DNA from 2 places in the Micromonospora sp. NPDC002411 genome. Region 1 is predicted to be linked to the other one. Evidence: riboswitches for the same ligand, from Rfam matches in the RefSeq annotation. Region 1 holds a riboswitch; the other holds the start of a gene.
The links. A riboswitch is a leader RNA that binds a small molecule or an ion and turns the genes downstream of it on or off. The one in region 1 is predicted to bind S-adenosylmethionine.
Positions count from the first base shown of each region.

Region 2: linked by a shared signal. The riboswitch ahead of ACWCO3_RS14480 (aminotransferase class V-fold PLP-dependent enzyme) and the one ahead of thrC (threonine synthase) in region 1 are both predicted to bind S-adenosylmethionine.

Region 1 covers NZ_JBSFBM010000052.1:2,432-18,408, forward strand. Annotated here, with positions in the region: gene ACWCO3_RS09400 (glycerol-3-phosphate dehydrogenase/oxidase) at 1-535, opposite strand, end outside; gene ACWCO3_RS09405 (S8 family serine peptidase) at 711-3,287, shown strand; gene ACWCO3_RS09410 (GNAT family N-acetyltransferase) at 3,304-4,236, shown strand; gene ACWCO3_RS09415 (hypothetical protein) at 4,316-4,564, shown strand; gene groL (chaperonin GroEL) at 4,623-6,245, opposite strand; gene ACWCO3_RS09425 (hypothetical protein) at 6,518-7,705, opposite strand; gene ACWCO3_RS09430 (cold-shock protein) at 7,801-8,004, opposite strand; gene ACWCO3_RS09435 (GNAT family N-acetyltransferase) at 8,314-8,847, shown strand; gene paaN (phenylacetic acid degradation protein PaaN) at 8,951-10,624, opposite strand; gene ACWCO3_RS09445 (GNAT family N-acetyltransferase) at 10,675-11,694, opposite strand; gene thrC (threonine synthase) at 11,961-13,247, opposite strand; SAM riboswitch class I at 13,258-13,393, opposite strand; gene ACWCO3_RS09455 (DMT family transporter) at 13,462-14,430, opposite strand; gene ACWCO3_RS09460 (ArsR/SmtB family transcription factor) at 14,522-14,827, shown strand; gene ACWCO3_RS09465 (DoxX family protein) at 14,985-15,434, opposite strand; gene ACWCO3_RS09470 (DUF4232 domain-containing protein) at 15,897-15,977, shown strand, end outside.
Region 2 covers NZ_JBSFBM010000100.1:2,287-18,263, forward strand. Annotated here, with positions in the region: gene ACWCO3_RS14475 (FUSC family protein) at 1-965, shown strand, start outside; gene ACWCO3_RS14480 (aminotransferase class V-fold PLP-dependent enzyme) at 970-2,259, opposite strand; SAM riboswitch class IV at 2,306-2,426, opposite strand; gene ACWCO3_RS14485 (PrsW family intramembrane metalloprotease) at 2,450-3,928, shown strand; gene ACWCO3_RS14490 (hypothetical protein) at 3,953-4,120, opposite strand; gene ACWCO3_RS14495 (GroES family chaperonin) at 4,202-4,540, opposite strand; gene ACWCO3_RS14500 (AI-2E family transporter) at 4,701-6,011, shown strand; gene ACWCO3_RS14505 (ATP-dependent DNA helicase) at 6,014-8,029, opposite strand; gene ACWCO3_RS14510 (DUF402 domain-containing protein) at 8,324-8,830, shown strand; gene sigJ (RNA polymerase sigma factor SigJ) at 8,853-9,818, opposite strand; gene ACWCO3_RS14520 (PPK2 family polyphosphate kinase) at 9,963-10,904, shown strand; gene ACWCO3_RS14525 (DUF47 domain-containing protein) at 11,033-11,659, shown strand; gene ACWCO3_RS14530 (inorganic phosphate transporter) at 11,670-12,677, shown strand; gene ACWCO3_RS14535 (Gfo/Idh/MocA family protein) at 12,729-13,697, opposite strand; gene ACWCO3_RS14540 (NUDIX hydrolase) at 13,962-14,795, shown strand; gene pstB (phosphate ABC transporter ATP-binding protein PstB) at 14,906-15,682, opposite strand; gene pstA (phosphate ABC transporter permease PstA) at 15,700-15,977, opposite strand, start outside.

The DNA of each region.
Region 1 (15,977 bases):
CGGCCCGCAGACTCGGGAAGATCCGGCGGGCGCCCTCCCGGGTCAGGTGCCGGTGCAGCGGCATCCCCCGGCCACCGCCGAAGAGCCCGGCGAAGGCGTCGTAGGTGGCCACGCCCGCGCCGTAGTACGAGCGGCGGAAGATCCGGGCGGGCAGGTCGCGCAGGCCCCGGCCGGCCGGCAGCGGCACCAGGAACGGCACCGGACGGACCAGGTGCGGCGCGAGCCGGGTGGCGAGCAGGCCGCGCTCGGTGAGCGCCTCGTGCACCAGGTGGAACTCCAACTGCTCCAGGTAGCGCAGGCCGCCGTGGATGAGTTTGCTGGACCGGCTGGAGGTGCCGGCGGCGAGGTCGCGCGCCTCGACGAGGGCCACCTTGAGGCCCCGGGACGCCGCGTCCAGGGCCGCGCCGGCACCTGTCACCCCGCCCCCGATGACCAGCACGTCGAAGCGCTCGGCGCGCAGTCGGCGCAGGTCGGACACGCGGCGGACCGGCGACAGCTGGCCGGCGACGGATCGGGAGACATTCGGATCACGCACCCGTCCACGGTAACCCCGTGCCCGCCTGTCGACATTCGTCGCCCGCCCGTGCCGTGCTCGCCTGTACCCCGCTCGGACCGGCGTAGCCGCCCCTCCTGCCTTGATCAGGGCCTCCATCCGACCGCGACGCGATGTCCGGGTCTGAACCGTTCGACATTGGTCGTAAGGTTCTCGGATGCACGGTGAGCCTGCGCACCACGACCTCAACGATCGCGGTTCCCCCTGGCCGGTGGTCGCGGCCGTGCTGGTCGGCTGCTGGACGGTCGCGGTCACCGTGGCCATCCAGTCCGGCGGCTGGGTCACCGATCAGGTGCTGCTCGGGTTCGGACGGGACCGGGTCGGCTGGCTCTGGCCGGTGCTCGGCCTGGCCGCTGTCGTGCTGGTGGGCACGCCCGCCCTGCTGCTCGCCGTCGTGCCCCGGTTGACAACGGTCCGGGCCACCGGGCGGGTCTGGTTCGTCGGGGCCGTCGCGCTCGCGGTGCTCACCGCGCTGCGGGTCGTGCCGCCGGTGCACCACGAGGCGTACCTCGCCGCGCTGGCCGCCGTAGCCACGCTCACCGCACTTGTCGTGCGCCGGTCGGCCCGCCGGCAGGCGTACCCGGGAGCAGCCGCAGCGGTCAGCGGCGCGGCACCCACCGAGAACAGCGACACCGCGCGGATCGAAGCCGACGACGTCGCACGGGTCGGAGCCGACGACGTCGCACCGACCGAAGCCGGCGACGCCGCACGGACCGGGGCAGAGCCGGCCGGACGTGCACACCGGCCGGGGGCGGTGCCGCTGCTCGCGGTCGCCGCCGGGTTGGCGATGCTGCTGCCGTGGGCCTGGCTGGGCGCGCTCGGCGGGCTCCTGGAGACGATGCTCGCGCTGCTGGCGTCCGCCGCGCTCGGATTGTTGGCCGCGACCCTGCTGGACGCCACGTTCTGGTCCCGGTTCGCGGTCGGCCGGCCACCCCGGCCGGGCCGGCTGGTGCTGGTCGGAGGCCTGGTCGCCGGGGTTGCGCTGCTGCTGCTCGCGGCCGGCACCGGCCAGTCCGGCGCGCAGTTGCCCGCGCTGTGGACCCTGCCGCCGGCGGGCTTCGCACTGGCCGCCCTGTGGGCTGCGGCCTGGCGGCCCACCGTCGACCCGGCCGACGCCGCACGCGCCGGCCGGACGGCGACCGGTTGGCTCGTGGGCCTGACCGCGCTCGGCCCGCTCGCCTTCACCGACCCGGAAGAGATCAGCCTGCTGCTGATCGGCACCCGGGACGTTCCGTTCTGGGTGGCGGCTGCGACCGGCGCCGGGCTCGCCGTCGCCGTCCTGGTCGCCATCGGGTACGCGGTGCTGCTCGCCCGGCCGTCGGCGCGTACCCCGAACCGTCGGGTCGCCGCGGTGACCGCCATGGTGCTGTTGGTGGCGTTCGGCGTGGTCGACCTCGGCCCCGGCCAACCCGGCCTCTACGGCGAGCGGCTGCTGGTGGTGCTGCGCGCGCAGGCGGACCTGACCGGTCTGCCGACCGGCGCGGCGGGTCGGGCCGGTCGGGACGCCCGGGCGACGGAGGTCTACCGGCGGCTGGTGGCGACCGCCGAGCAGAGCCAGGCCGACCTGCTCCGGGAGCTGAACCGACTCCGACTCGACCCGGTGTCGTACTACCTCGTGAACGCCGTCGAGGTGGACGGCGGCCCGGCGGTGCGCGCGTGGCTCGCCCGCCGGCCGGAGGTGGACCGGGTGCTGATCAGCCAACGCCTCCGCCCACTGCCGGCCCCGGCCGGGCAGAGCCGGGGCACCGCGCCCAAGCCCACCGGTCCGGAGTGGAACATCAGCCAGATCGGTGCCGACAAGGTCTGGTCCCAGCTCGGGGTGACCGGATCGGGCATCGTGGTCGGCAGCTCGGACTCGGGGGTGGACGGCACCCACCCGGCGCTGCGAGCGCAGTTCCGCGGTGGCGACGACTCCTGGTACGACCCGTGGGACGGCACCCGCAGCCCCACCGACCAGGGCGGACACGGCACCCACACGGTCGGCAGCGCGGTCGGGCGGGACGGCATCGGGGTGGCCCCGGACGCGCAGTGGGTGGGCTGCGTCAACCTGGACCGCAACCTCGGCAGCCCCGGGCACTACCTGGACTGCCTCCAGTTCATGCTGGCCCCGTTCCCGACCGGTGGCGACCCGTTCACGGACGGCCGCCCGGAGCGCGCACCGCAGGTGTTGACCAATTCGTGGGGCTGCCCGTCCATCGAGGGGTGCGACCGGCGTGTGCTGCGACCGGCCACCGCAGCTCTGGACGCCGCCGGGATCTTCGTGGTCGCCGCGGCCGGCAACACCGGCCCGTGGTGCACGTCGATCGACGACCCGCCAGCCCCGTTCCCCGACGTGCTGACCGTGGGCGCTGTGGACTCGCAGGGACGGGTCGCGGAGTTCTCCTCGCGCGGGCCGGTGCCGGGCGTGGGTAAGCCGGACGTGCTGGCGCCGGGTGTCGATGTGGTGTCGGCCATGCCGGGCGGCACGTACGCGGCGCTGGACGGCACTTCGATGGCGACCCCGCAGGTGGCGGGGGTGGTCGCACTGATGTGGTCGGCGAACCCCGCGCTGGTCGGCGACCTGACCCGGACCCGGCAGATCCTGCGGGACACCGCCACGGCGGCCACCCCGACGTACCGCTCCCGCAACCCGTCCGACGACTGCGGCACTCCGTCGAACGTCACCGGCGCCGGCCAGGTCGACGCGTACGCCGCTGTCAGCGCCGCCGCGGGGGTGCGACCCGGTACCCGGTGATCTAGGGTCGGCGACCATGGACGCCGAGATCACCGTCACCGAGCTGAGCGCCGACCTGGTCCCCGCCGTGGTGCGGCTCTGCGAGCAGGCTCTGGACCTGCCCGAGGACGCCGCCGAGGCGGCACCCATCGTGGACGTGCTCTGGCCTCGGGCCGCCGGCGACCGGCGGGTGGTGGGGCTGGGCGCGTACCGGGACGCGGACCTGGTCGGGGTGTTGATCTGCTCGGAGTCGTCGACCGAGCCGGGCATCGGGCACGTCGACCTGGTCGCGGTTCTCCCGCAGCAGCGCCGTCGAGGTGTCGGCCGTTCGCTGCTGCGCCGGGCCGAGCAGGTGCTCGCCGAGCGCGGCGTGACCGAGGTGCTGTTGGCCGGGAACCCGCCGTACTACGCGTGGCCGGGCATCGACGTCCGCTACACGCCGGCGGTGTGCACCGCCCTGACGCTGGGCTACCAGCAGGACCGGACCGCCTGGAACATGACCGCCGACCTGTCGTACGACGGGTCGCCGGCACTGCGGTCCACGGAGGCGGCGGAGCGTCGGCTGGCCGACCAGGGCGTGACCGTACGCCGGGCGGAGCCGAGGGACCTGCCGGCGCTCACCACGTTCGCCCGGTCCACCTTCGGCGGCACGTGGGACGGAGAGTTGAGCGGGTCGGTGGGTCGTGACGGCGCTGGCTGCCACCTGGCGGAGCGGGGCGGCGAGGTGCTCGGTTTCGCCGCGTACGGGTCGTCGCGGCCCAGCTGGTTCGGGCCGATGGGCACCGCGCCGGCGGCCGAGGGCTCAGGCATCGGTGGGGTGCTGCTGCGGCGCTGCCTCCGGGATCAGCAGGCAGCCGGGCTGGACCGGGCGCAGATCGGCTGGGTGGGGCCGGTGCCGTTCTACTCGGGCAGCGCGGGCGCCTGGATCGAGCGGGTCTTCTTCCTGTACCGACGGACGTTGACGGAATAAACACGTCAAACGGGACATGGATCCATTCGCCCGCATCGGGCCATCGATGCCCCCTACCGTTTCGGTAGAGGAGGCAGCCATGACCACGGATGACGACCAGACCGAGGACGGCCCGCCGATCACCTGGAAACCGGTCGGCGAGCTCCCCGGCCAACTGCCGTTCGACCGGCTCGACTACGGCGATGCCGAGCAACTCGCCGAGATGACCACCGACGGGGAGCCGCCGGTGGTCGAGGAGCCGCGCGAGATGGTGGACGCCCCGATCCAACTGCTTCCGCCGTACGACCGGGCGCAGAAACGGCGCAACCAGCGCCCCCTACCGACCTGACGACGAACGGGGCGGACCGCGTCAGCGGCCCGCCCCGTTCGGTGTGTCGGAACTGGACTCAGAAGTCCATGTCCCCGCCACCCGGGCCAGCCGGGGCAGCCGGGGTCTTCTCCGGCTTGTCCGCGACAACGGCCTCGGTGGTGAGGAACAGCGCCGCGATGGAAGCGGCGTTCTGCAGCGCGGAGCGCGTCACCTTGGCCGGGTCGATGATGCCCGCGGCCAGCAGGTCGACGTACTCGCCGTTGGCGGCGTTGAGGCCGTGACCCGACTCGAGGTTACGGACCTTCTCCACCACGACGCCGCCCTCGAGGCCGGCGTTGACGGCGATCTGCCGCAGCGGGGCGTCCAGCGCGACCTTGACGATGTTCGCACCGGTCGCCTCGTCGCCGACCAGGTCGAGCTTGTCGAAGGCGGTCTTGCCGGCCTGGACCAGCGCGACGCCACCACCCGGGACGATGCCCTCCTCGACGGCGGCCTTCGCGTTGCGAACGGCGTCCTCGATGCGGTGCTTGCGCTCCTTGAGCTCGACCTCGGTGGCCGCGCCGACCTTGATGACCGCAACGCCGCCGGCCAGCTTGGCCAGCCGCTCCTGCAGCTTCTCCCGGTCGTAGTCGGAGTCGCTCTTGTCGATCTCGGCCCGGATCTGGTTGACCCGACCCTGGATCTGCTCGGCGTCACCGGCACCGTCGACGATGGTGGTCTCGTCCTTGGTCACCACGACCTTGCGGGCGCGGCCCAGCATGTCGAGGCTGGCGGCGTCGAGCTTGAGGCCGACCTCCTCGCTGATGACCTGGCCACCGGCGAGGATGGCGATGTCGGTCAGCATGGCCTTGCGGCGGTCACCGAAGCCCGGCGCCTTGACGGCGACCGACTTGAAGGTGCCACGGACCTTGTTGACCACCAGGGTGGCGAGGGCCTCGCCCTCCAGGTCCTCGGCGATGATCAGCAGCGGCTTGCCCGACTGCATGACCTTCTCCAGGATCGGGAGCAGGTCCTTCACCGACGAGATCTTGCTGTTGGCGATCAGGATGTACGGGTCGTCGAAGACGGCCTCCATACGCTCCGGGTCGGTCATGAAGTAGGCCGAGATGTAGCCCTTGTCGAAGCGCATACCCTCGGTGAGCTCCAGCTCCAGCCCGAAGGTGTTGCTCTCCTCGACGGTGATGACGCCTTCCTTGCCGACCTTGTCCATCGCCTCGGCGATGATCTCGCCGACGGTGCTGTCGCCAGCGGAGATGGAGGCGGTGGAGGCGATCTGCTCCTTGGTCTCGACGTCCTTGGCGAGCTTGGACAGCTCCTCCGAGACGCTCGCGACCGCGGCCTCGATGCCCCGCTTCAGGGCCATCGGGTTGGCACCGGCGGCCACGTTGCGCAGGCCCTCGCGAACCAGGGCCTGGGCCAGGACGGTCGCCGTCGTCGTGCCGTCACCGGCAACGTCGTCGGTCTTCTTGGCGACCTCCTTGACCAGCTCAGCGCCGATCTTCTCGTACGGGTCCTCGAGCTCGATCTCCTTGGCGATGCTCACACCATCGTTGGTGATGGTGGGGGCACCCCACTTCTTCTCGAGCACGACGTTGCGGCCCTTGGGGCCGAGGGTCACCTTTACGGCGTCGGCGAGCTGGTTCATGCCCCGCTCGAGGCCGCGGCGCGCCTCTTCGTCGAACGCGATCATCTTGGCCATACGGCGTTGTCCTCCTGGACACTCACGGGCCACCCGAGATGTGTGCCTCGGATGGGCCGCCTGGTGTACGCACCTTGGGACGTCGCCACCTGGCGACGACGACGTCCTTCGGCCGGGCCGGATAGCCCGCGACGACCGGCCATGTGCCGCCCCGGCGTCTCCACGCCGGTGCAACCTGGCCCCACCGTCCCGACCATTGGCACTCACGGTATGCGAGTGCCAATGACTTGTTTAGCACTCTCCCCTGCCGAGTGCAAGCACGATGAGGCCGCTCAGCCGAGTTCGGCGGCCAGTCCGGCAGCGTTCACCGGCGCCTCATGGGCGCGCTGCTCGGTGTACGTCAGCAGCAGACCGATCATCTGGGCGAGGTGGGCCGGCAGGGCCAGGACCGCGGTGACTCCGATCACCACCACCGCACCGACCGCGGTGCCCGCCGAGGCGAAGGGATCCGTACCGAACGCGGCGGTGCCGAACCCTTCGATGGCGCTGGCGACGAAGCTGACGACGATCACCGCGAGGGCCACCAGCGCCACCCGGCCGAGCAGCAGGCCGAGCCGGTCGTGGAACATCCGGAACGATCGGCCGATCGGGTTGTGGCGCTCGAAGAGGTAGACCGGGCCGGCCATGCTCAGCGCGAACGCCAGGTAGATGCCCGGGAGTACGCAGAAGCAGACTCCGATGCCGATGAGCAGACTGACCAGCAGGGTCCAGCCCCACAGTCCGAGCGCCCGACGAAGGCCGTAGCGGAGCGCGGAGTCGAGGCTGGCCGGCTGACCGACGGCCTGCCGGGTGATCATCCAACTGCCGGCGGCCCACCCGATGGCCTGCACCAGGCCGATCACCAGACTCCCGCCGACCAGCACGGCCAAAAGACCCGCCAGTTCCGCGACGAAGTTGTCCGGCAGCGCGGCTGTCGAACTCGTCTCGACCTCGGCAGCCCACGTGGCCGACGGGTCCAACCCGAGAGAGATCACCGACAGCACCGCCGCGGGCAACACCTGGGTGAGCAGCATGATGGGCACCAACTGCCGCCAGCCCCGGCGCAGCGCCTCCCCGCACCTGGTGAACCAGCCGCCGATGCCGGCGCCGGGTGGGGTGACCAGGGGATCGTTCGGGTCGAAGCCGTAACCGGGCGGGTACCACCCGATCGGCGGCCCCGGATGCCACTGTTGCCCGCCGTAGGGACCCGCGCCGGGCGGGTAGCCCCCGGTGGGCGGAAACACCCAGCCCTGCGGCGGCGGACCCCAGGCGCCCTGCGCCGGATCCGCACCCGGCGGAGGACCGCCCGCACCCCAGGCACCCTGCGCGGGGTCCCACCCCGGTGGAGGACCGGCCGGCGGTACGCCTGGTTCCCCACCCGGCGGCGGACCGGCAGGGCCGGGTTGGCTCTGGGTCGGGTCGGACGGGCCCGGCTCACCCGGCCCGGACGGTGGGGTGGACGAGGGTGGCTGGTCGGTCATGAACGCTCCTCAGCATCGGCTGGAACGGTTCACGATCTTCCCGGTTGCGCGCCCGTGCCGCTGCCCCGACGCGCGGGGCTGTCGGTGCACGAAATTCAGCCGATGACGCGTACGTGTTCCGCCTGCGGACCCTTCTGGCCCTGCGCGATCTCGAACTCCACCCGCTGGCCGTCCTCCAACGCCTTGTAGCCGTCCATCTCGATCGCGGAGAAGTGGACGAACACGTCCTGACCGCCGTCGACGGCGATGAAGCCGTAACCCTTTTCGGCGTTGAACCACTTCACGGAACCCTGTGCCACGGTGCCACTTCCCTCACTCTGCGCGGCGTTGCCTGCCCGGCGCACGACACAGCCGGACGCCATCGGAGCACCGCTCAGCAATCGATGACGGCCATTGAAAGCGGTGACCGAAATCGCACGCTACACGAGGAGTGACAGCCGTGCACGACCACAAATCGGGCATATTTCAGTGCGGCTGGATCATGTCGGCGGACCGGTTTTCCGATCCACCGGGATCCAGGGTGGTGGATGGCGGTGAGGGCCCATGGGCTACCGGCGGCTGAGAGGCGCGGCCGGAAACCGGTTCCGCCCTGTGGTAGGCATGCGGACATGACCATCGACACCGGTTCGCCCGGCCTACGGCAGGCGGAGATCCGCCGGGTTCGGCCGATGGATGCCGCCCGGATGCGGGCGCTGCGCCTGGAGATGCTCGCCGACGCGCCGTTGGCCTTCCTGGAGACGATCGCGGACGCGGCGGCCCGGTCCCACGCCGAGTACGCCGCGCGGGTCGCCTACACCTCCGCCGGCCCAAACAACGCGCAGTTCGTCGCGGACCCGGGCCGTGGGCGGCTGGTCGGGCACGCCGGCGGCACCATCGCTCCGACCGAGGCGGGGCTGACCGTGATCTACGCCGTGTACGTCACGCCGACCTGGCGGGGCAGCGGCCTGCTCGGCGAGCTGATCGATGGTGTGGCCGCCTGGTCGCGGTCCTGCGGCCGACCGGAGTTGCTGCTGGAGGTCGTGGTGGGCAACGACCGCGCCTACCGCGCCTACCAACGGCTCGGTTTCGAGGACACCGGCGTACGAGTCCCCCACCCGAACATCCCCGCGATGACGGAGCTGCAGATGCGCCGCCCAGCCTGACCCCCCACCCTCCCCTCCCGCCAGCGACCGGTGATCAAGAGGTTTGCGTCAGGAATCGCCCTCGCGCTGACGCAAACCTCTTGATCACTTCGGCCGTCGAGCGTCAGGCCGGTCGTCGGGACTGGACGATCCGGAAGCGGTTCGCCACGTACGCGCCGTCGGTCAGGGCCGCGTTGGCCGCCGCGTTGGCGCCACTGCCGTGGAAGTCGGAGAACGCCGCCGACTGGTTCACGAAGACACCGCCGGTGAGGTTGCAGGACAGGTGCACCCCCACCTCGACCGCGACCGCCTCGGTAGCGTCCAGCACCGACTCGTCGGTGGAGTAGACCCCGGCGGTGAGCGCGCCCTTCTCGCCGACCGTGCGACGCAGCAGCTCCAGGCTGTGCGCCGTCGAGTCGGTCGCGATGGCGAACGAGATGGGCCCGAACCACTCCCGGCCGTACGTCTCCGCGTCGTCAGCGGCCAGCTTCACGATCGTCGGGGTACGCACCACCGCGTCGGCGTACGCCGGGTGGTCCACGGCCCGCGACTCCAACACCGGCTCGCCGACCTTGGTGACCTCGGCCAACCGCTCCAACACCCCGTCGTTGACGATGGCGCCGGTCAGCTCCACACCCCGGGCCGGGTCGGCGGTGAGCTTGCCGACCGCGGCGGCGATCCCGCCGGCCACCTCGTCGAAGCTCTTGTGCCCCTGGTCGGTGTCGATGCCGCCGGCCGGGATGAGGATGTTCTGCGAGGTGGTGCACATCTGACCGCTGTAGAGGGTCAGCGTGAAACCGAGGTTGCGGCACATGCCGGCGAAGTCGTCGGTGGAGTCGATGACGACGGTGTTCAGACCGGCCTTCTCGGTGTAGACCGACGCCTGCCGGGCGTGCGTCTCCAGCCAGTCGCCGTACTCGGTGGAACCGGTGAAGTCGACGATCTTGACGGCCTGGTGCAGGGCCAGGTCGCTGGCGAGCTTCTCACCGGGGGCCTCGGCCGCCAGCATGACCAGGTTCGGGTCGAAGCCCGCCTCGGCGAGCACCTCCCGGGCGTACTTCACAGTGATGGCCAACGGCAGCACCGCGCGCGGGTGCGGCTTGACGATCACCGGGTTGCCGGTGACCAGCGAGGCGAACAGCCCGGGGTACGAGTTCCAGGTCGGGAAGGTGTTGCAGCCGATCACCAGCGCCACCCCACGCGGCACCACGTGGAACGTCTTGGTCATCCGCAGCGGGTCGCCCTTGCCTGCGGCCTTCTCCCAACCGGCGGTGCCCGGGTGACGGGTCATCTCGGCGTACGCGTACGCCAGCGCCTCCAGGGCACGATCCAGCGCGTGCGCGCCGCCGGCCTGGAAGGCCATCACGAACGCCTGCCCGCTGGTGAACTGCACCGCGTTGGCCAGCTCGAAGATGTGCTTGTGCAGCCGGTCGAGGATCTCCAGGCAGACACCCACCCGGGCCTGCGGGCCGGCGTCGCGCCACGCGGGCAGCGCGGCGGAGGCGGCGCTCACCAGCTCGCCGGGACCGGCGTGCGGGTACCGCACCGCCAACTCCACCCCGAACGGGCTCGTCTCGGTGGCGACCCGCACGCCGGCGCCCGGCTGGTCGAGCGGAAAATCACCACCGAGGTACGCCTCGAAGGCGGCCTTGCCGTCGGCGGCGGCGGTCTCGCCGTACACCCGGGGACTGGGAGATTCGGGATAGGCGGACCAGTAGCCCCGCTCCGTGATCGCGGTCAGCGCACGGTTGAGGGTGTCGGCGTGCCTCTCGTACAGGGGATGCGGGGTCTCCGTCATGCCCGCCATCATGCCTGAGGCAGGTACGCGAGCAGTAGCGCCGATACCCGTCAGAGGGTGAGCTGCCAGTCGGTCCAGGCGTCCACCGGGCGGAAGCCGAGCTGCTCGTTGATCGCCACCATGTAGCTGTTGCTGGCCGCGTTCCAGGTGTCGATCACCTGTACCGCCGGCTCGTGGGTGAGCAGGTGGTGCAGGTTCTCCGCCTTGGCGATCAGGCCGAGCCGCTGCCCACGGTGGGCCGGGTCGACGATGGTGATCTGCTGGAACGCGTGCCAGTTGGCGGAGGCGCCCACGTCCAGCAGGGTCCAGGCGACCAGCCGGCCGGACTCCTCGTGTCGCATCCCCAGGTGGTAGCGCCTCCGACCTCTGGCGTCCAGGGCGCGCTCGTTGCCGCGGATGCGTTCGGCGTCCACCTGCTCCGGTTCCCACTGCACGTCGCCCATGGGCGCGTCCATGAGCAGCCGGCCGTCCAGGTAGGCGATGTCCGCGACGTACTCCTGCGGGGTTGTTCCCTGCCAGCAGACCGAGTGGTAACCCTCGGCCCGCGGCCGGGCCTCGGCCAACGCCGCGCGCAACGCGACCCGGTCGATCCCTCCGACGTCGAGCCGTCGACGCACCTCCGCCAACGCGGACCGGGCGCCGGTGGCTGCGGCGAAGGCGTCACCAGCGGCCGGCCGCGCCGGGCCGTCGGGCAGCGCGGAGACGGCCATCGCGACGACCCTCTTGCGCCCGTGCTCGCGGAGCAGACGCACCGCGTGCTCGTGCAGCGCCCGGCCGACGCCCCGCCGCCGCAGCTCGGGGTGCACCACCAGCTCGACAGTGGCGTTGTCGGTGTTGTCCAACTGGGGCAGGTCCAGTTGGAGGTAGCCGGCTGGCACACCATCGAGTCGGGCCAGCGCCCAGAGCGACCGGGTGCCGGGCATGGGCGTATGGAACAGCGCGTCGAAGCGTCGCCGGCAGAAGGGCGGGAAGTCCGGCAGGTCGACGTCGTTGGCCGCCGACCCGATCCGGTACGCCTCGTCGACAGCGGCCCGCTCGGCACCGTCGAACGATGTGATGGTGATGCTCATGCCGCTGAGCGTGCGCCCCGGAAAAGCGATCGGGCCAGCGAATTACTCGCTGGCCCGATCGAACGTGGTCGGGAGGGACACTCGCACAACGCCTCCGGCGTTGGGTCGCAAGAACTTCAAAAGTCTTCGGCGAAATGCCCTCCCGCACGGAGCATCTTGCGCCGTCCGGTTCCTGCCGTCAAGTCCGTAGCGGAGGGTTTTCCACACTCACAGCGAAAACCCAGTTACCCGGCGGATCGCCCCGCCTCCGTCTGGACGATGAGGGATCAGCCGAGGAGGCCGGCGTCGCGGGCGGCCCGCAGCGAGGGCTTGATGTGGTGGGTCGGCCCGACCTGACCGGCCACCGCGTCGATGGTCTTGAGGCCCTCGCCGGTGTTGAACACCACGGTCTCCGCGGTCGGGTCGAGCCGACCGGACTCGACCAGCTTGCGCAACACCGCCACTGTCACACCGCCAGCGGTCTCCGCGAAGACACCTGTGGTGCGGGCCAGATCGCGGATGCCCGCGCGGATCTCGTCGTCGTCGGCGTACTCCATCCAACCGCCGGTGCGGCGGACCGCCTCCAGGGCGTAGACACCGGCGGCCGGGTCGCCGATGTTGAGCGACTTGGCGATGCCGGTGGGCTTGACCGGGGTGATCGAGTCGGCGTCGTCGTGCAGGGCGACGGCGATCGGGTTGCAACCGGCGGACTGGGCGCCGAAGACCTTCCACCCGCCGGCCGGCGCCTCGACCAGACCGATCTCCACCAGCTCGGTGAACGCCTTGTCAATCTTGGTGAGCAGTTCGCCGCTGGCCATCGGGATGACCACCTGCGCCGGGATCCGCCACCCGAGCTGCTCGGCAACCTCGTAGCCGAGCGTCTTGGAGCCCTCCGCGTAGTACGGCCGGACGTTGACGTTGACGAACGCGGTGTCCTCGAACTCGTCGGTCTCCACCAGTTCGCCGCAGAGCCGGTTGACGTCGTCGTACGAGCCGTCGATGGCGACCAGCTCGCCGCCGTAGACGGCGGTGGTGATGACCTTGCCCTGTTCCAGGTCACTGGGGATGAAGACGACCGAGGGCACTCCGGCACGGGCGCCGTGCGCGGCCACCGAGTTGGCCAGGTTGCCGGTCGACGCGCAGGCGAACCGGGTGAAGCCGAGCGCCCTCGCTGCGGTGAGCGCCACCGAGACGACCCGGTCCTTGAAGGAGTGGGTGGGGTTGGCACTGTCGTCCTTGACCCAGAGTGGCGCGGTGATGCCCAGCTCGGCGGCGAGGTGCGGGGCCGCCACCAACGGGGTCAGCCCCGGGTCGAGGGTGACCCGGGTGGTCGGGTCCTGACCGGCGGGGAGGAGTGCGGCGTACCGCCAGATGTTCTTCGGCCCGGCCTCGATCTGCTCCCGGGTGACCGTCGCCAGGGCGGCGGTGTCGTAGTCGACCTCCAGCGGGCCGAAACACTCGTAACAGGCGTGCTGGGCGACGAGCGGGTAGCGCGCCGAACAGGCACGGCAGACCAGGGCGCGGGCGGGGCTGGCGGAGGTGTCGATGCCGGAGGCGGCGAGCGTCGACGTCATGTCGAGAGTCCTCTCATCTTTCCCCGCATCGCACGGTGCGGCGGGGACGGAATTGGCACCTGCCCCGCCTGTCGCTCAGCGGTGAGCGCGCGGGGTGGTTGCCGGGGCGTCGTCGGGCCGTATCCCTCAGCCCCTCTGGATGAGGTATGCAGTTGTGCCGTCGAGTCTAGGACAACGCTGTCGGCAGTAGCTACCGCTGATCCCAGGTAGTGGGTCAGCGGGCGCTCACCGCCGCGCGGTCGGTCACCGCGATCGGATCCGTGACCGCGCTCGCGCCGGGCAGCGACGAGGCCCGGGTCCGGGGGCGGTTGGCCAGGTTCGCGGCGACCAGCGCGGCGATGGTGACGGCGGCACCGACCAACTCGACCGGCTCCGGACGGTAGCCGCGGGCGATCTGCACCGCGAACGTGGTCACCGGGACCAGATTCATGAACAGCGCGGCGTTGGCGGCACCGAGCCGCTGCACTCCGGTGTTCCAGGCAAGCACCGCGATGACAGCTCCCACAATCACGGCGTACGCCAACTGTGGGGTGACCGCCACGAGGTCGGCGGCGGCCGGCGCGTGCTGCCAGCCGACGGCGTCCGCGCCGATGCTCGCGGCCAGCATCGCGGCGGTGCCGGCGAGCGCGGTCAGCGTGGTGAAGCGCAGTGGCGACCACCCGCCGAAGCGGCTGGCACCGTGCGTGTAGATGCCCCAACCGAGCACCGCGCCGATCATCATCAGACCGCCGACACCGAACTGACCGAGCCCGGCCAGGCTGCCGCGGGTGATCACCAGGCCGACGCCGAGGAGCGCCACCAGGGAGAGGCCTAGCAGGAGCGGCTTCGGGCGTACGCCGTCACGGGCCCAACGGACCAGTTGGGTGATCACCGGGGTGGTGGCCACGAAGAGCGACACCTGCTGCGGGGCGGCGTGTTCGAGCGCCAGGTTGGTGAGCACGTTGAAGCCGGCGAAGCCGACCACGCCGAGTACCGCCACCTCGACCATCCGGGCACCGGGCCGCAGCGCGTCGACACCCTCGCGGAGCAGCAGGATGGCGACCAGGACGACGGCGGCGAGGAGGTAACGGGCGGTGGTCAGGTTGAGCGGGTCGACCCGGTTCAACGCGCTGGCCAGGACCGGGAACATCACCCCCCAGCCGAGGACGGCGATCAGCGGGTAAGCGGCGGCGCGGGATCGCATCGGCAGCTCCAATGTTCGAGTATCGTCGAACTAACGACACCGACCCTAGGAGCTTGTTCGAGAATTGTCGAACAACGGTTACACTGGTCACATGGAGCCGCACGAGCCCGACCTGACCGCCGTACCGGTCACTGCTGTGCTGGCCGCACTCGCTGACGACGTGCGGCTACAGATCGTCCGGGCGCTCGCCGAGGGCGGTGAGGCCGCCTGCGGAAGCTTCGACTTCGGCGTCTCCAAGGCGACCCGCAGCCACCACCTGAAGGTGCTGCGCGAGGCGGGCCTGACCCGCACCCGCGCCGCCGGCACCAGCCGCCTGGTGCGGCTCCGCCGCGACGAGGTGGACAAGCTCTACCCCGGCCTCCTGGACGCGGTCCTCACCTCCCGCCCGCCGGCCTGACCACCCCGGCCCCCTGGTCCCGAACCTGTCCCGCGCACTCTTTGGAGCTGAATCGTTCACGGCATCACCGGACGGACCACTTCCCCAGACCACTCCCCCGGCGCGCGTCGCCGGAACCACCTCGTCGGGGCTCCGGCGACGCGCGGAACGGGTGCGGTCAGACGGACACCGGGCTGGGTTCGGCCACCGAGGACGGCGGAGCGTCGGCGCGGCGTCGGAAGAGCAGCGAGTCGAGCGCCCACGGGCCGGAGCCGAGCGCGGCGACCAGTAGGAACGACCAGCAGAAGAGGGCCGACAGCTCACCCCCGTTCTGCAGCGGCAGCAGGTGGTCCGGCTGGTGCACAACGAAGTAGGCGTACGCCATCGAGCCGGACGCGAGGAGGGCGGCTGGTCGGGTGAACAGCCCGACTAGCACCAGGGCGCCGCAGACCAACTGGATCAGGGCGGCCCACCAGCCTGGCCAGGTGCCGACCGGTACCGCCTGGCCGGTCATCGGGTTGCCGCCGAACAACCCGAAGACCGAAGTCAGACCATGCAACGCGAACAACAGACCGATCACGATGCGGAACAGGGACAGGGTCGGCCCGCCGAGCCGAGAGACGTTCATGGGTACCTCCATCGAAGGAAACAGATCTCTTCAATGTGAGGCATGAAAGTATCGAAGCTTATAAATTCCTTGCTAGTGGGAAAGTCCCCGGTCGGAATGTACCGCCGTCGAGCGCGCCGAGTCGAGCGTTCCTCGCCGCGCGAGGAGGCTGCCAAGCCACAGACCTGCACCAATGCGCGAACAACACAGGCAAAGATCTCGTGGGCACGCTCCCATAGTATGGATGGCACCTGTCCAGCTGCCCGGCACCCGGGGCAGGAAGGCCGCTAGTCAAGGTCACGCTCGATCCTGGATGTAGTGGCTTCAAACGGACTGAATGCCACTACATCCAGGATCGAGCACGATCTTGCCGCGGCGCGACCGGGCAGCGACGCAATGGCGGAAGCGCCGGACTGGAACGGCCCGCCCGGCGCTGCGAGGGTCGGGCAGCAGTGGGACACCTCGATGGGTGAGGATCGACAGATGATCTCCAGCCATACGGCAGCACGGCGACGGGCCGGCGCAGCGATCGCGGCAGCTCTTCTGCTCACCGCCTGCACCCCC
Region 2 (15,977 bases), on a different contig from region 1:
GCCGGACCATCGAGTTGATCGTCGGGGTGGGGGTCGGGGTGGCCGTCGGCGACCTCTTGATCTACCTGCTCGGCACCGGGGCCTGGCAACTCGGCCTGGTGGTCACTGTCGCGATCCTGCTCACCATTTTCGCCGGGGCGAGCGTGGCCATCGTCATCCAGGCTGCGGCCACGGCGGTGCTGATCGTGACACTGAGCCCGTCGACCCAGAACCTGGAGATCCCCCGCTTCGTCGACGCGTTCCTCGGCGGTGGGATCGCGCTGCTGGTCACGGCGGTGCTGCTACCGCTGAACCCGCTTCGAGTGATCAACCGCGCCGCCCGACCCGCCCTGGACCTGCTCGCCACCCAACTCGACGCCACCGCCGACGGGCTGCGCAGTCGGGATCGGGCCACCATCCAGGGCGCACTGGAGCGGCTGCGCGACAACAAGGAGGAGTTGGCCACGTTGGGCGAGGCGATCGAGGGCGCGAAGGAGACCGCCACCCTCTCCCCGGCCCGCTGGCACCGCCGCGATGAACTGACCCACTACGCGGAGGCGGCCGACCCGATCGACCGGGCGATGCGCAACAGCGGCACCCTGATCCGCCGATCGGTGACCCTCATCGAGGACGAGGAGCCGGTGCCCGAATCGATGCCGGACGCGGTCGGTCACCTCGCCGAGTCGGTCCGGCTGCTCAAGCACGAGTTCGCTGCCGGGGAGGAGCCGGAGAAGGCCCGGGAGCGGTCCCTGCGGGCGGTCAGCGAGGCCGGCCGGGCGTACGGGGCCGGCGTCGGCTTCTCCGGCAGCGTGGTGGTCGCCCAGATCCGCACCACAGCGAGCGACCTGCTGGTGGCCTCCGGGATCGAGCAGGAGGAGGCGAACCGGTGGATCCGCACCGCCTTCGGGGAGCAGGAGCGGCCGGTCGCCGAGCCGGCCAAACCCGACGAGACGCCGAAACCGCCCACCGCCCCACCCGTCGGCTGAGCCCTCACCCCAGGTCGGCGAGCGCGGCGAGCAGCTTGTCCACCTGCGCCTCGGTGGTGCCCAGGCCGATGCTGGCCCGCAGCGCCGTGGGCGGCAGGTCCCGTCGGCCAGTACGCCCCGCCGCCTCGCTGAGCAGACGTCGCGCCAGCGGGTGGGCGCAGAACAACCCGTCGCGTACGCCGATGTGGTGTTCGGCGGCCAACCGTGCGGCCACGTCGCTGGAGTCCCAGCCGACGACCACGAACGAGACGATCCCGACGCGGGGCGCGTCCGGGCCGAAGGTGCGCAGCTCCACGACGTGCGGCAGAGCGGCGATGCCGGTCCGCAGTCGGGTCAGCAGCGCCTGCTCGTGGGCGGCCAGCGCGGCACGGTCGGCGTCGTCGAGCGCCGTACACACGGCCGCCAGCGCCACCGCGCCGAGCAGGTTCGGGGTGCCGCCCTCGTGCCGTGCCGGCCCGGTCGCCCAGTTCACGTCGTGGGTCGCCGGTCCGACGTGGCTGGTGGCACCGCCGCCGGCCAGGTACGGCGGTGCGGCGTCCAGCCAGTCCGCCCGGCCGATCAGCACACCCGCACCGAACGGCGCGTACAGCTTGTGGCCGGACACCGCCAGGTAGTCGACGTCCAACGCGAGCAGGTCGACCGGGGCGTGCGGGGCGAGTTGCGCGGCGTCCAGCACGATCCGGGCGCCATGCCGGTGGGCCACCCGGGCCAGCTCGGTGACCGGCCACAGTTCCCCGGTCACGTTGCTCGCACCGGTCACCGCGACCAGCACCGGCAGCGCCGGGTTGCTGCCCCGGCGCAGTTCGGTCAGGGCGGCGGCGAGGTCGCGTACCGCAGCGTCCGGGTCGGTGGGCACCGGCAGCCGCACCGAGCCGCGCGGCCAGGGCAGCAGGTTGGCGTGGTGTTCACCGGCGAAGGTGACCACAGTCGTGCCGGCCGGCAGGGCCCGTGCCAGCAGGTTGAGCGCGTCGGTCGTGTTGCGGGTGAAGATCACGTGATCGTCGGCTCGGGCGCCGAAGAAGTCCCCGACCGTCTGTCGGGCCTGCTCGTACGCGAGGGTGCAGCGTCGGGGCAACGCTCCCGCCCCACGGTGGACGCTCGCGTACCAGGGCAGCAGCTCGGCCACCGCGTCGGCGGCGGCCCGCGCGCACGGCGCGCTGGCGGCGTAGTCCAGGTTGATCTCGCCCGGTACGCCGAGGACGTCGAGCGGCCCCGACGAGGCCGGCTCGGGCGCGATCGGCTCGGGTGCGGCGTCGAAGCGGGTGGGCAGCGAGGGGAGAAGGGTGACGGGCACGCCGGAACCTCCGGGGTCAGGGACCCCGGGTGCACTGTCGGGACGGGGTCCGCGCTTGCCCAGCACACCGATCGGGCTGGGCCCGGTCATCACCCGGGGCACCCCACCGCGAACTCGACGAGGGTTGCCGGCCAGCAAGCCGGGGCTTCGCGCTGGCACTCGTGACCTGCCGGCAGCATAGCGGCTACCGATGCGACCGGACCAGCCGGCGGCGGATGGCTACGCTGACCGCATGGCCGACACCCCGCCCGGTTCACCCCTGCCGTCGCCGCCCGCATCCACGGCCCCGTCCGTCGGCGAGGCCCCCCAGATGCCGAGGCGCCGACTGGGCTGGCGGCGGTTCCTGGCGCTGGCCGGCGTGGTGCTGCTCATCGCCGCCTGCGCGGTGTTCATGGTCTTCACGCTCGGCCAGTCGCTCGGCGCGCAGGCCCTGCTCATCGGGGTGGCCGCCGCCATCCTGCCGGTGCCGGTGCTGGTCGCCTGTTTCCTCTGGCTGGACCGGTACGAACCCGAGCCGCTGAAATACCTGATCTTCTGCTTCGCCTGGGGCGCGTTTGTCTCCACCGCCGCCTCGCTGACGGTGAACGACTTCGCCGCCAACCGCTTTGCCGACTGGGGTCTGCCGTCCGCGCTCACCGGAGTGCTGGTGGCGCCGTTCATCGAGGAGTCGACGAAGGCGCTCGGCCCGATCCTGCTGCTGGTGTTCCGCCGCCGCGAGTGGTCCGGGATCACCGACGGCCTGGTCTACTGCGGGCTGTCGGCGGTCGGTTTCGCCATGGTGGAGAACATCCTCTACCTGGGCGGGTTGGGCTACGCGTCCGGTGTCGACAGGTATGGCCCCGCCACCGGCATCCAGCAGGTCATCGCGATCTTCATCCTGCGGATCCTGCTGTTCGGGTTCGCCCATCCGCTCTTCACCTCGATGACGGGTTTCGGCCTGGGCATCGCCGCGCGGACGGCGGACCGGCGGGTGCGGGTGCTCGCCCCGATCGCCGGCCTGCTGCTGGCGATGATGTTGCACGGCACGTGGAACCTGCTGCCCACGCTGACCCAGGCCACCGGCGAGGCCGTGATCATGCTGTACGGCTTCCTGGGCCTGATGGTGCCCGTCTTCTTCGGCACTGTGGGACTGGCGGTGTGGCTGCGCGCCTGGGAGGGGCGGCTCACCGAGCGCGTCCTGCCGGACTACGTACGCGCCGGCTGGCTGAGCCCGCCCGAGGTGGCCGCGTTGAGCAGCCTGGGGCGACGGCACGCGGCCCGCAGTTGGGCGCGGCGGGTGGCCGGTGACGCCGGGGTCCGGGCGATGCGCGGTTACCAGTCCGCCGCCACCCGCCTGGCCCTGCTGCGCGACGGCACCCTGCGCGGCCTGGACCGGAAGGCCGCCGACCAGGAACGGACCGCACGGGAGGAGCGGGAACTGCTGGACGCGATCAGCGCGTACCGGTCGGTCTTCGTCGGTCGGGATCCGCAGGCCCCGGCCGGGCTCTGGGACGGCAGCCGCTACCACCTGCGCTTCCCGGACGGCACCCAGCGCCCGGTGGACGCGCCGGACGAGCCGGTGGTGCCGATTCCGGTGGTGTTGGCCCCCGCACCGCCCCCGGTCGGGTACGCCCCACCCGGCTGGCCCGGCCTGCGCCCGCCCGCGCCGTGGCACCCGGGCCACCACTGACGGCCGCTGGCCTCCGCTGGCGGCTCAGGTCATCAGCGAGGTGAGGAAGTCACCGAACCCCTGGAACATCGCGATCAACGCGGCTCCGATCGCCCGGAACATCTGGGCGGCACCGTCCGGCCGGAAGGCCATGAAGTAGATCAGGAACGCGACGCTGCCCCAGGTCAGCAGCTTCTTCACGAATACCGGCATCGTCCCTCCCCAGGGCCACGGTCGCCGGATGGCTTCCCGTCGTGCGGCCGGGCAAACGGTGCGCGGCAGGGGGAGGGTGGGTCAGAGGTAGAGGCCGGTCGGGTCGTTCTCGATCCGCTCGGCGGCCACGGCGTGCACGTCGCGCTCGCGCAGCAGCACGTACCCGCAGCCGTGCAGCTCGACCTCGGAACGGTCGTCCGGGTCGAAGAGCACCCGGTCGCCGGAGACGATGGCCCGCACGTTCGGGCCCACGCCCACGGCGGTGGCCCAGGCGAGGCGTTTGCCGACCGCGGCGGTCGCCGGGATGACGATGCCGGCGGTGGAGCGACGTTCGCCTTCGCTGCCCTCCATCCGCACCAGCACCCGGTCGTGCAGCAGACGGATCGGCAGGCCGGCGTCGAGATCGTTGTCGGCGGTCACGCCGCAGACGCTACCGTGTGGCCGACGGCGCGCCGCCGGTGGTTACGCCGGTGGTGGCGGGGGCACTGTGTGGCGGAACTGCCCTACGGTGTCGGCAACGGACGTATGCTGTCCGACCTGTCGCCGTGGGTGGACCGGTCTCTTCTGCCAGGAGGTGCGCTTGAGCCGCTTCGAGCGGGTACGCGGGCGGCTTCGCCGCGCCTACCAGTCGCGACAGGAGTCGGCTCGTGCCGACGAGGGCACATCGAGCGAGGAGTTGAGCGACGTGTCGGCGGGCGCCCGGGTGGCGTCCCCGGCCGTACCGGGGCCGACCGCGCCGCCGAATGCCTCGGTCTACGGGGCTGAACCTCCTGTGGACCTGCACAGTTCGACCTCGAGCCGGGATGACGCGGACGTCCCGCACGGGCTACGGATCGCTGCCGCGTGGTGCTGGCGCCTGATCGTGATCGGTGTGGTGGCCTGGGCCCTGCTCCGGATCGTCGGCACGATCAAGATCGTGATCATTCCGTTGGCCATCGCGCTGCTGCTCTCCGCGCTGCTCGCGCCGGCGGTGGGCTGGCTGCTGCGGGCCCGGTTCCCCCGGTCGCTGGCGACGGCGGTGGTGCTGGTCGGCGGCCTGGCCGCGGTGATCGGCACGCTGACCCTCGTGGTCAACGAGTTCATTCGCGGCGTACCGGAGCTGAGCGAGAAGTCCTCGGAGGGCGTCCGGCAGATCCAGAACTGGCTGAAGACGGGCCCGTTGCACCTCTCCGACACCCAGCTCGACCGCTACATCGACGAGGCGCAGGGCTGGATCAACAACAACACCTCGAAGTTCACCAGCGGCGCCCTGAGCACCGCGGCGACGCTGGCCGAGGTGCTGACCGGCACGCTGCTCGTGCTCTTCGCGACGTTCTTCTTCCTGCGCGACGGCAACCGGATCTGGCGCTTCCTGGTCCGGCTGCTGCCGGTGGCCGCCCGGTGGAAGGTCGACGACGCGGGCCGGGCCTCCTGGCAGACGCTTGTCGCCTACGTCCGCGCGACCGTCCTGGTCGCTTTCATCGACGCGGTCGGCATCGGCATCTTCCTGGTCATCTTCGACATCCCGTTCGCCTTCCCGCTGGCCGCGCTGGTCTTCCTCGGCGCGTTCATCCCGATCGTCGGTGCGGCGCTGTCCGGCGGCGTCGCGGTGCTCGTCGCACTCGTCGACAGCGGCCCGGTCACCGCGTTGATCATCCTGGGTGCGGTGATCGGTGTGCAGCAGATCGAGGGGCACGTGCTCCAGCCGCTGATCATGGGACGGGCGGTCGCCCTCCACCCGCTCGCGGTGATCATCGGTATCGCCGCAGGTGTCGTACTCGCCGGCATCACCGGCGCGCTGGTCTCCGTGCCGCTGATCGCAGTGCTGAACACCGCCGTCCGTCGGCTCGCCGCCCGAAGGGTCCCGGACACCCCACCAGACGCCGTGGTCGTCGCCGCCCAGGCCCCCTAGGGCTAGGGCGTGCCGGCGAGGCGTTCCAGGGCGCCGCGAGCCACCTCAGGGCGCGTCGTATACCAGAACGGGGGCAGCGACCGCCGCAGGAACGGCCCGTAACCGCGAGCCGTCTCCAACCGGGAGTCGAGCACCGCGACCACGCCCTTGTCGCCGGTCGCGCGGATCAGCCGGCCCACACCCTGAGCCAGCCGCACCGCCGCGATCGGCACGCTGACCGCGGCGAAGCCGGAGCCGCCGCCCGCGTCCACGGCAGCTGCGCGGGCCGCCGCCAGCGGCTCGTCCGGGCGCGGGAAGGGCAGCCGGTCGATGACGACGAGCTGACACGCATCACCCGGCACGTCCACGCCCTGCCACAGCGACATCACACCGAACAGGCAGCTGGCGCGCTCCTCACGGAACCGGCGGACCAGCAACGGCAGGGCCTCCTCGCCCTGCAACAGCACAGGCAGGTCGGTCCGCGCCCGCAGCAGCTCCGCGGCCTGCTGCGCGGCCCGCCGGGAGGAGAAGAGCCCGAGGGTACGACCACCGAGTGCTCCGACCAGCCCGAGCAACTCCTCTCCGGCAGCCTCGGGCAGCCCGGAGACGCTGGGGCGGGGCAGGTGCGCGGCGACGTACAGGATGCCCTGCCGGGCGTAGTCGAACGGCGAGCCGACGTCGAGTGACCGCCACCCGGGGCCCTCGGTGGCCGGTACGACGGCACTGGGGGGCACGTCTCCGGCCAGTCGACGGCCCGGCGTCTCGGCCACCGGACGACCTGGGCCGGTGCGGGCAGCCAGCGCGGCCGACGCGGGGGACGGCGGCGCGGGTGGGGGAGCGTCCAGCCCGAGGGCGCGGGCCACCGTGTCGAACCGGCCGCCCAGCGCCAGGGTCGCCGAGGTGGCGACGACGGTGCGCTCGTCGTACAGGTGGGTGGCGAGGGTGCCGGCCACCGAGAGCGGCGCGACCACCAGGGCCCGGCGGCTGCCGCTGTCGTTCTTCTCGACCCAGGCCACATCGTGGTCGCCCTCCTCCAGCAGCCGCTGCGCGGTGGTGGAGAGTTCGTCCAGCGCGGCCTTGGCCTGCTGCTTGCGGACCGGGTCGGGGTCGTCGGACTTGATGTCGCCGATGGCGTCCAGGGCGGAGCGGGTCGCCGCGTCGAGCAGCGTGCACGCCTCCCGCAAGGGTGTGGGCAGCCCGGCGGTGATGCGCCCGGCCGGTGCCTCGGCCAGCCCCACCGCGAGGGCGTCGCCGGCCGCGGTGAGCGCTTCGGCGGTCTCCGGCCGCAGCAGTGTGCGAGCCCGGCGGGTGGTGCGGTCGATCAGCTCCGGCACCAGCTCCGCCTGGGCCGCGGAGGAGACCCGGTCGGCCAGCTCGTGCGCCTCGTCGACGATGAGCAGCTTGTGCGGCGGAACGATGTGCCGGTCGGCGAGCATGTCGACAGCGAGCAGGCTGTGGTTGGTCACCACGATGTCCGCCTCACGGGCCCGGGCCCGGGACGCCTCGGCGAAGCACTCCTGCCCGAACGGGCAGCGGCTCGCACCGACGCACTCCCGGGCGGGCATCGACACCAGCCGCCAGGCCTGGTCGTCCACGCCCGGGTCCAGCTCGTCGCGGTCGCCGGTGGCGGTCTTTTCGGCCCAGTCGCGTAGCCGCTCGATCTGCTTGCCCAGCCGGCCCGCCTCGCCGAGCCACTTCGTCCCGCCGCCGGGGCGAGCCGCAGGGGCGTCGAAGAGGGTGTCCTCCGGCTCCTCCTCGGTGGAGTTGTCGAGTCGGGCGAGGCACAGGTAGTGGTGCCGGCCCTTGAGCACCGCGAAGGTGGGGCGACGCCCGAGCACCGGCTCGACCGCGTCGGCCAGTCGGGGCAGGTCGTGGTCGACGAGCTGGGACTGCAACGCCAGAGTGGCGGTGGAGACCACCACCGGGCCGTCCACGGTCAGCGCCGGTGCGAGGTAGGCCAGCGACTTGCCGGTGCCGGTGCCCGCCTGCACGAGAAGGTGCTCGCCGCCGGCCACGCACTCCTCGATCGCCGTGGTCATCTGCAGCTGCCCGGGACGTTCCGCGCCGCCGGGCACCGCGCCGACCGCCGCCGCCAGCAGCTCCGTGCCGCTGGGTCGGGCACCCGCCGCCGGCCCTTGGCACGGGCCGACGGGGTGGCGGAACCGGTGGCGGTGCGGGGCGGAGTCACCGTGCGACGGTACCCGTCGCCGCCGACACCGGCTGCGCCCATCCGCCGCGTGGCGCGGAGCCGGCCGGCCGGGTCCACGTCGGTCCGCGCCGTCCGGTTACCGCCGCGCTACGACGCGTGGGCAGTATCGGTTAGGGTGCGAATCATGCCGAGCGACATGGTCCGAGTGATCTACCGCAAGTACGACGGCAGCGCCCACCGCGACTACCCGGCCCGCCGGCTCACCGAGGACGATCTCGGCGTCTGGCTCGGCGTGCCCGAGGGCACCGAGTCGGTCTACCACGGCCGGCCTTCGGTGGAGAAGATCCCGTTCGTGTTGCTGGTGCCCCATCGCGCCTGGTGGACGGCCATGTTCAACCCCCCACCGCGCACCAGCGAGGTCTACTGCGACATCACCACCCCGGCCCGCTGGGAATCCGACGACACCGTGAACCTCATCGACCTGGACCTGGACGTGGTGCGGCGTCGGGCCACCGGTCTGGTGGAGTTGCTCGACGAGGACGAGTTCGCCGAGCACCGGGCCCGGTTCGGTTACCCGGACGACGTGGTGGCCGAGGCCGAGGCAGCCGCCCAGCGGCTGTTCGGGGCCCTCGGCGACGGCACCGAGCCGTTCGCCGGCGCGTACCGCAAGTGGTTGGCTCTCGTGGTCTGACACCGCCCACGGCGGGGTCGGTTCACCAGCGCGGCGGCCAGGTGTCGTCGTCGCCCAACGGCACCAGAGCGGCGAGCTTCTCCGGATTGAGCTGGTTGTAGATGGCGGTGATCCGCCCCTCGTGCACCGCGAACGCGGTGACCAGGCGGATGGGCCGGCCGTCGCTGTGCGTCGTCTCCATCTGGAGGCCGAGTACGCCGTCGACCAGCACCGGCCGGGACCGGACGCGTTGGGCGTACCGGCCGGTCCGGCCGAACAGACCGAGCGTGAGACGGCCGACGGCGTCCGCGCCGAGCACCGGCCGCCGTGCCGCCGGGAAGTGCCCGCCGGAGTCGCCGACGAACACCACGTCCGGGGCGAGCACCCTGAGCAACTGGTCCAACTCGCCGGACTCGGTCGCGACGACGAACGCTTGGAGCACCCGACGCTGCTCGGCCAGGCCGGCGGTGTGCCGGGGGACGTCCGGCGCGGTGACCGCCCGGCGTGCCCGGGAGGCGAGCTGTCGGGCCGACACCTCGGTGGTGCCGAGCACCTCGGCGACCCGGGCGAACGGCACCGCGAACACGTCGTGCAGCACGAGAGCGACCCGCTGCTCCGGTGCGAGTCGCTCCAGCACCACCAGCAACGCCGCACCGACCTGCTCGGTGCGGACCGCCCGGTCCGCCGGGTCGGGTGCGTACCCGTCCGAGGACGGTCCGCCGCCCAACGGGCTCACCACCGGCTCCGGAAGCCACTGACCGGGGTACGCCTCCCGACGGACCCGGGCCGAGCGGAGCACGTCCAGACAGATCCGGGCGCAGGTGGTGGTCAGCCACGCGGACAGTTCACGGATCTCGGCGCGGGCGCTCGGGTCGGCGAGCGCAGCGGCGCAGCGCAGCCAGGTCTCCTGCACCGCGTCCTCCGCCTCGGCGCGGCTGCCCAGCATCCGGTGGGCCACCGCGAGCAGCCGACCCCGTTCGGCCTCGAACTCCGTCGCCAGGTCCCGCACGACCCACCATCCTCCCGGTCGGCACCGTCCTGGCGTACATCCTCGCGGCAACCGCACGTACCGGCAGCCCCGGACGGTCGGGCGGCCGTCCCGGGGAGGGTCCCTTGGCGGGCGGATGGCCTGCGGGTGGGCGATGATCCGTGGATGAGCGCACCCCAGCAACGGCAGATCGTGGCACCCTCTGGCGGCTCCGTGCGGGAGTTGCTGCGGGTCACCGCGCCGGTGGACCTCGGTGCCATCGACCCCCGTTCCACGCCCGGCCTTCCGGAGACGGCGGGGCGCGGCGAGCGCCGCAAGGCCTGGGCGCGAGAGCAGGTGGAGCTGGTCGGCGGTGAGCTGGCCCAGCAGCAGGAGATGCTCTTCGCGATGGCCAAGACCGGGTCGGAGCGGCCGGCGCATCGGGTGCTGCTGGTGCTCCAGGCGATGGACTGCGGTGGCAAGGACGGCACGATCAAGCGGGTGGCCGGTGCGATGAACCCGCTGGGTCTGCACATCCGCTCGTTCGGGCCGCCGACCCGCCAGGAGTTGCGGCACGACTTCCTCTGGCGGATCCGTCGCGAGCTGCCTCCGCCGGGGTACGTGGGGATGTTCAACCGTTCGCACTACGAGGACGTGTTGATCGCCCGGGTCGGGTCGCTGGTGCCGGAGGCGACCTGGCGGGCCCGCTACGACGCGATCAACTCGTTCGAACGGGAGCTTGCCGAGGGTGGAATGACCCTGGTGAAGGTCATGTTGCACATCTCGTACGAGGAGCAGGGCAAGCGCCTGCTGGAACGCCTCACCGACCCGCGTAAGCACTGGAAGTACAACCCGTCCGACATCGACTCCCGAGGGCACTGGGACGACTACCAGGCCGCGTACGCCGAGGCCCTCAGTCGGTGTGGGACGGACGCCGCGCCCTGGTTCGTGGTGCCGGCGGACCGTAAGTGGTACCGGGACTGGGCGGTGGCCCACCTGCTCCGTGAGACGTTCGACACTCTCGACCTGGGGTATCCGGCTGCCGATTTCGACGTGGACGAGGAGCGGGAACGGCTGTGTGCTGGGGGACCGGGTACGCGTGGGACAGCCGAGATGAACAGTAGGTAAACGAGCGGTGAATGAGGCCTGGCCAGGGGTGGGCCGGCGAATTCGCGGTTCAGCCGTTTCCTAGCATTCACCGAGCGGTCGCTCTTCGGGCGCCGCCACCCTTCCACCGACGCGACGAGGTCTGTGCTGTGAAGTTTTCCTTCCGCCCCACCGAGGGCGCCTTCTACGAGCTCTTCACCAGGGCCGCGCAGAACCTGGTCCGGGGCACCGCGCTGCTCAACGAGCTGGCCCTGCCCGGCGTGGACGTGCAGTCGGTCAGCGAGCGGCTGACCGAGGTCGAGCACGACAGCGACCAGATCACCCACGACCTGTACAAGAAGATCAACTCGACCTTCATCACCCCGTTCGACCGGGAGGACATCTACCGGCTCGGCTCGCTGCTGGACGACGTGATGGACCACCTGGAAGCGGTCGGCGACCTGCTCTACCTGTATGGGCTGACCGAGCTGCCGGCGCTGCCCCGCGAACTGCACGAGATGGTCAACGTGCTCGACCAGCAGGCCAAGTTGACCGCCGAGGCGATGCCCCGGCTGAAGTCGATGAAGGACCTCGAGGACTACTGGATCGAGTGCAACCGCCTGGAGAACGAGGGCGACCGGATCAACCGGCAGTTGCTCGTCCGACTCTTCTCTGGTGAGTACGACGCGCTGACGGTGCTGAAGATGAAGGAGGTCGCCGACGAGTTGGAGGCCGCCTGCGACGCCTTCGAGCACGTGGCCAACACCGTCGAGACCATCGCGGTCAAGGAGTCCTGATCCTGTGACCGTGACACCCGAACTCATCGCCGTGCTGGCGGTGATCGGGGTAGCCCTGGCGTTCGACTACACCAACGGCTTCCACGACGCCGCCAACGCGATCGCGACAAGCGTCTCCACGCGGGCGCTGACACCTCGGATCGCCCTCGGGCTCGCCGCGGTCGGCAACTTCATCGGCGCCCACTTCGGCGCCGGAGTCGCCAAGACCGTCGGCGACGGCCTGGTCACCCTGCCCACCGGGGTGAGCAGCCTGGGGGTGGTCTTCGCCGGGGTGCTCGGCGCCATCGCCTGGAACCTGATCACCTGGTACTTCGGTCTGCCCTCGTCGTCCTCGCACGCGCTCTTCGGCGGTCTGGTCGGCGCGACCCTGCTGTCCACCGGCGGCATCGTGCAGTGGGTCAACATCGGCGAGAAGGTGCTGCTGCCGATGGTGCTCTCGCCGATCGTCGGTCTCACCCTCGGTTACCTCCTGATGCTCGCCATCCTGTGGCTGTTCCGGAAGGGGCAGCCGGGCAAGCTCAACCGGGGCTTCCGGTGGGCGCAGACCGCCTCGGCGGCCGCCATGTCCGTCGGCCACGGCATGCAGGACGCCGCCAAGACCATGGGCATCGTGGTGCTGGCGCTGTACACCGGTGGTTTCCAGGAGAGCAAGACGCACATCCCGGGCTGGGTGTTCTGGACGTCGGCGACGATGCTGGCCCTGGGCACGTACGCCGGTGGTTGGCGGATCATCCGCACGCTGGGCCGGAAGATCATCGACCTCGGGCCGCCGGAGGGCTTCGCGGCCGAGACGGTGGCCAGCGCGGTGCTCTACTTCAACGCTCTGGTGCTCAAGGCGCCCATCTCCACCACCCACACGATCACCTCGGCGATCATGGGTGTGGGCGCGACCAAGCGGCTGTCAGCGGTCCGCTGGAACGTCGCCGGCAACATCGTGATCGCCTGGATCATCACGTTCCCGGCCGCCGCGCTGATCGCCTGCGTCACCTACCTGCTGGTCCGGCCGCTCTTCGGCTGACCGTTCCCGTCGAGAAGGAGGCCCCCGGCTCCGGCCGGGGGCCTCCTTTCCTCACTCGTAGCGCACGCCGATCTGCTCGCGCACCGCGTCGAGCAGTGCCATCACCTCCAGGGTGGTGGTGTGCGGCACCAGCGGGCTCTCGGTCAGACCGGCGGCCAGGCAGCGCTGCACCTCGATCGCCTCGTACTGGTAGCCGTTGCCCGCCGTGTCCGCGGTGATCGTCTCCGGCTCGGCGCCGTCCCGGTGCACAGTGAGGGAACCCGGCCGGAAGAACGGCTCCGGCAGGTCGATCCGGCCCGCGCTGCCGGTGATCGAGGCGGACAGGTTGGTCGCCCCGACCATGCCGCAGCTCAGCGTCGCCAGCGCGCCGGTGTCGTAGCCGAACAGCATGCCGGTGTTCTCGTCAGTGCCCTCCGGGCCGATCTGCGCCCAGGACCGGATGTGCTGCGGCACCCCGAGCAGCAGGTGGGCCAGACTGATCGGGTAGATGCCCAGGTCCAGCAGGGCGCCCCCGCCGAGTGCCGCGTTGCGCATCCGGTGGTCCGGCGGGAACGGCCCGGCCACCCCGAAGTCGGCGCGGACACCGCTCACCGTGCCGATCGCCCCGTCCGCGACCAGCTCGACCATCCGCAGGATCAGCGGGTTCGTCCGCATCCACATGGCTTCCATCAGGAAGACCCCGGCGGCGCGGGCGGTGTCCACCAACTCGGTGCTGGTCGCCAGGTCGAGGGTGAACGGCTTCTCCAACAGCACCGCCCGCCCGGCGGTCAGGCAGGTCATCGCCGCCTCGTAGTGCGCGGAGTGCGGGGTCGCCACGTAGATCGCGTCCACCTCCGGGTCGGCGGCCAGCTCCACCCAGGAGCCGTGCGCGCGCTTCGCGCCGTACGTGTCGGCGAAACGCCGCGCGCTCTCCACGGAACGGGAACCAACCGCGACCAGCTCGGCGTCCGGCACCAGCCGGAGGTCTTCGGCGAAACGGCTGGCGATGTGGCCGGTGGCCAGGATGCCCCAACGAGTCATGCCGGAACGCTAACCGAGCTGGGTGAACTGTTCGCCGCCGGCTCAGCTGTCGGACATCGCGGTGAGGCCCGGTCGCCTCGCCGTCCCGCCCGCCCCCGCCCACCTCACCTACGTCCTTTGCTCTGCTTATGCCGATGCACCACGTCACGGCCGGAGGTGGTGCGCCCGCATATGCAGAGCAAAGGACGTCTGGACCGGTGCGGCTCCCTGGACCGGCGCATCGGCCGGGCCAGGGAGCCCGACCGGGGGAACTAGGCTCGCGGCATGACGATCGACAGTGACGGCTTCGCCGCCCCGGCCGCCCTGGTCGAGCACGCCCGCCGGTTCCAGGCCGAGGGCGGCACCCCGGCGGTGCCCCGGGTCGCGGCCACCGTGCTGCTGCTGCGTCCGACCGACGCCGACTTCGAGGTGTATGTCATCCGCCGGGTCGCCGCCATGACCTTCGGGGGCATGTACGCCTTCCCCGGCGGCGGGGTGGACCGCTCCGATTCCGAGACACACCTGGACTGGGCCGGGCCCACGCCAGACGAGTGGGCCGGGCGGCTCGGGGTGGCCCCGGGCGCGGCCCAGGCGGTCGTCTGCGCCGCCGCGCGGGAGGTCTTCGAGGAGGCGGGCGTGCTGCTCGCCGGCCCGGACCCGGCGACAGTGGTGGGCGACGTCAGTGGCGACGACTGGGAGGCGGCCCGCCAGGACCTGGAGGCTCGCCGGCTGGGCTTTGCCGCCCTGCTCGCCGACCGTCAGCTCACCCTCCGGTCGGACCTGCTGCTGCCGTGGAGCCGGTGGATCACCCCGGAGTTCGAGCCGCGCCGCTTCGACACGTACTTCTTCGTCGCCCTGCTGCCGGCCGGCCAACGGACCCGCGACGTCTCCGGCGAGGCCGACCACACCCTGTGGATCCGGCCGGCGGACGCGTTGGCCCGCGCGAAGGCCGGCGAGCTGACCATGCTGCCACCGACCCTGGTCACGCTGGCCCAGGTGGCGGCGGCCGGCGACCTGGCCGGAGTGGCCCGGGCGGCGGCCGATCGGGATGCCGCTACCCCGGTCACCCCACGCCTGGACCTACCCCCGAACGGCGAACCCCGCTTCGTCCTCAGCTGAGCGGCCCCGCCCCATCCCGTCGATCATGGAGTTGTGGTGGGGGCAAAAGCGCCCTTCGCGCTCTTGTCGGGCACCACAACTCCATGATCGACGAGTGCCGTCGGGTCGGCTCAGCCGAAGCGGCCGGTGATGTAGTCCTCGGTCTTCTTCACGCTCGGGTTGCTGAAGATCTTCTGGGTGTTGTCGTACTCGATCAGGCGGCCCGGGTCGCCGGTCTTCTCGATGGAGAAGAAGGCGGTCCGGTCCGAGACCCGCGCGGCCTGCTGCATGTTGTGCGTCACGATGATGATCGTGAACTTGTCCTTGAGCTGGAACATCAGGTCCTCGATCGCCAGCGTGGAGATCGGGTCCAGCGCCGAGCACGGCTCATCCATCAGAACGACCTGCGGCTCGACCGCGATGGTCCGGGCGATGCACAGTCGCTGCTGCTGACCGCCGGAGAGACCCGCGCCGGGCTTGCCCAGCCGGTCCTTGACCTCGTCCCAGAGGTTCGCCGAGCGCAGCGCCTTCTCGGCGGCCTCGTCCAGGATCGACTTCTTGCGTACCCCGTTGAGCTTCAGCCCGGCCACCACGTTCTCGAAGATGCTCATGGTGGGGAACGGGTTCGGCCGCTGGAAGACCATGCCGATCGTGCGGCGGACCGCTGTGACGTCGACGTCCCGGTGGTAGATGTCCTGGTCGTCGATGGTCAGGCTGCCCTCGACGCGGGCCCCCGGCAGCACCTCGTGCATCCGGTTGATGGACCGCAGGAACGTCGACTTGCCGCAACCGGACGGCCCGATGAGGGCGGTGACCGTCTTCGGCTCGACCGTCAGGTTGATGTTCTCGATCGCCTTGAAGCCGCCGTAGTACGCGGTGACGTTCGAGGCGGAGACGCGCTTGGCCATGGTGGTACCTCCGGGGTTCATCGGCTGAGCCTGTTGCGACGGGCCAGCAGCTTCGCCGCGATCGTCAGGATGAGCACGAGGGCGACCAGGGTGAGTGCCGCGGTCCACGCCCGTGCCGGTGCGTACTTCGACGCGTCACCGGCCTGCTGGTAGACGAAGAGGGACAGCGACGACTGGTTGTTCTCGAATGGGTTGGTGTTGATCGCGGCGCCGCCCCCGGCGACCAGCAGGACCGGCGCGGTCTCGCCGGCCGCGCGGGCGATGGCCAGCATGACGCCGGTGATGATGCCGGGCA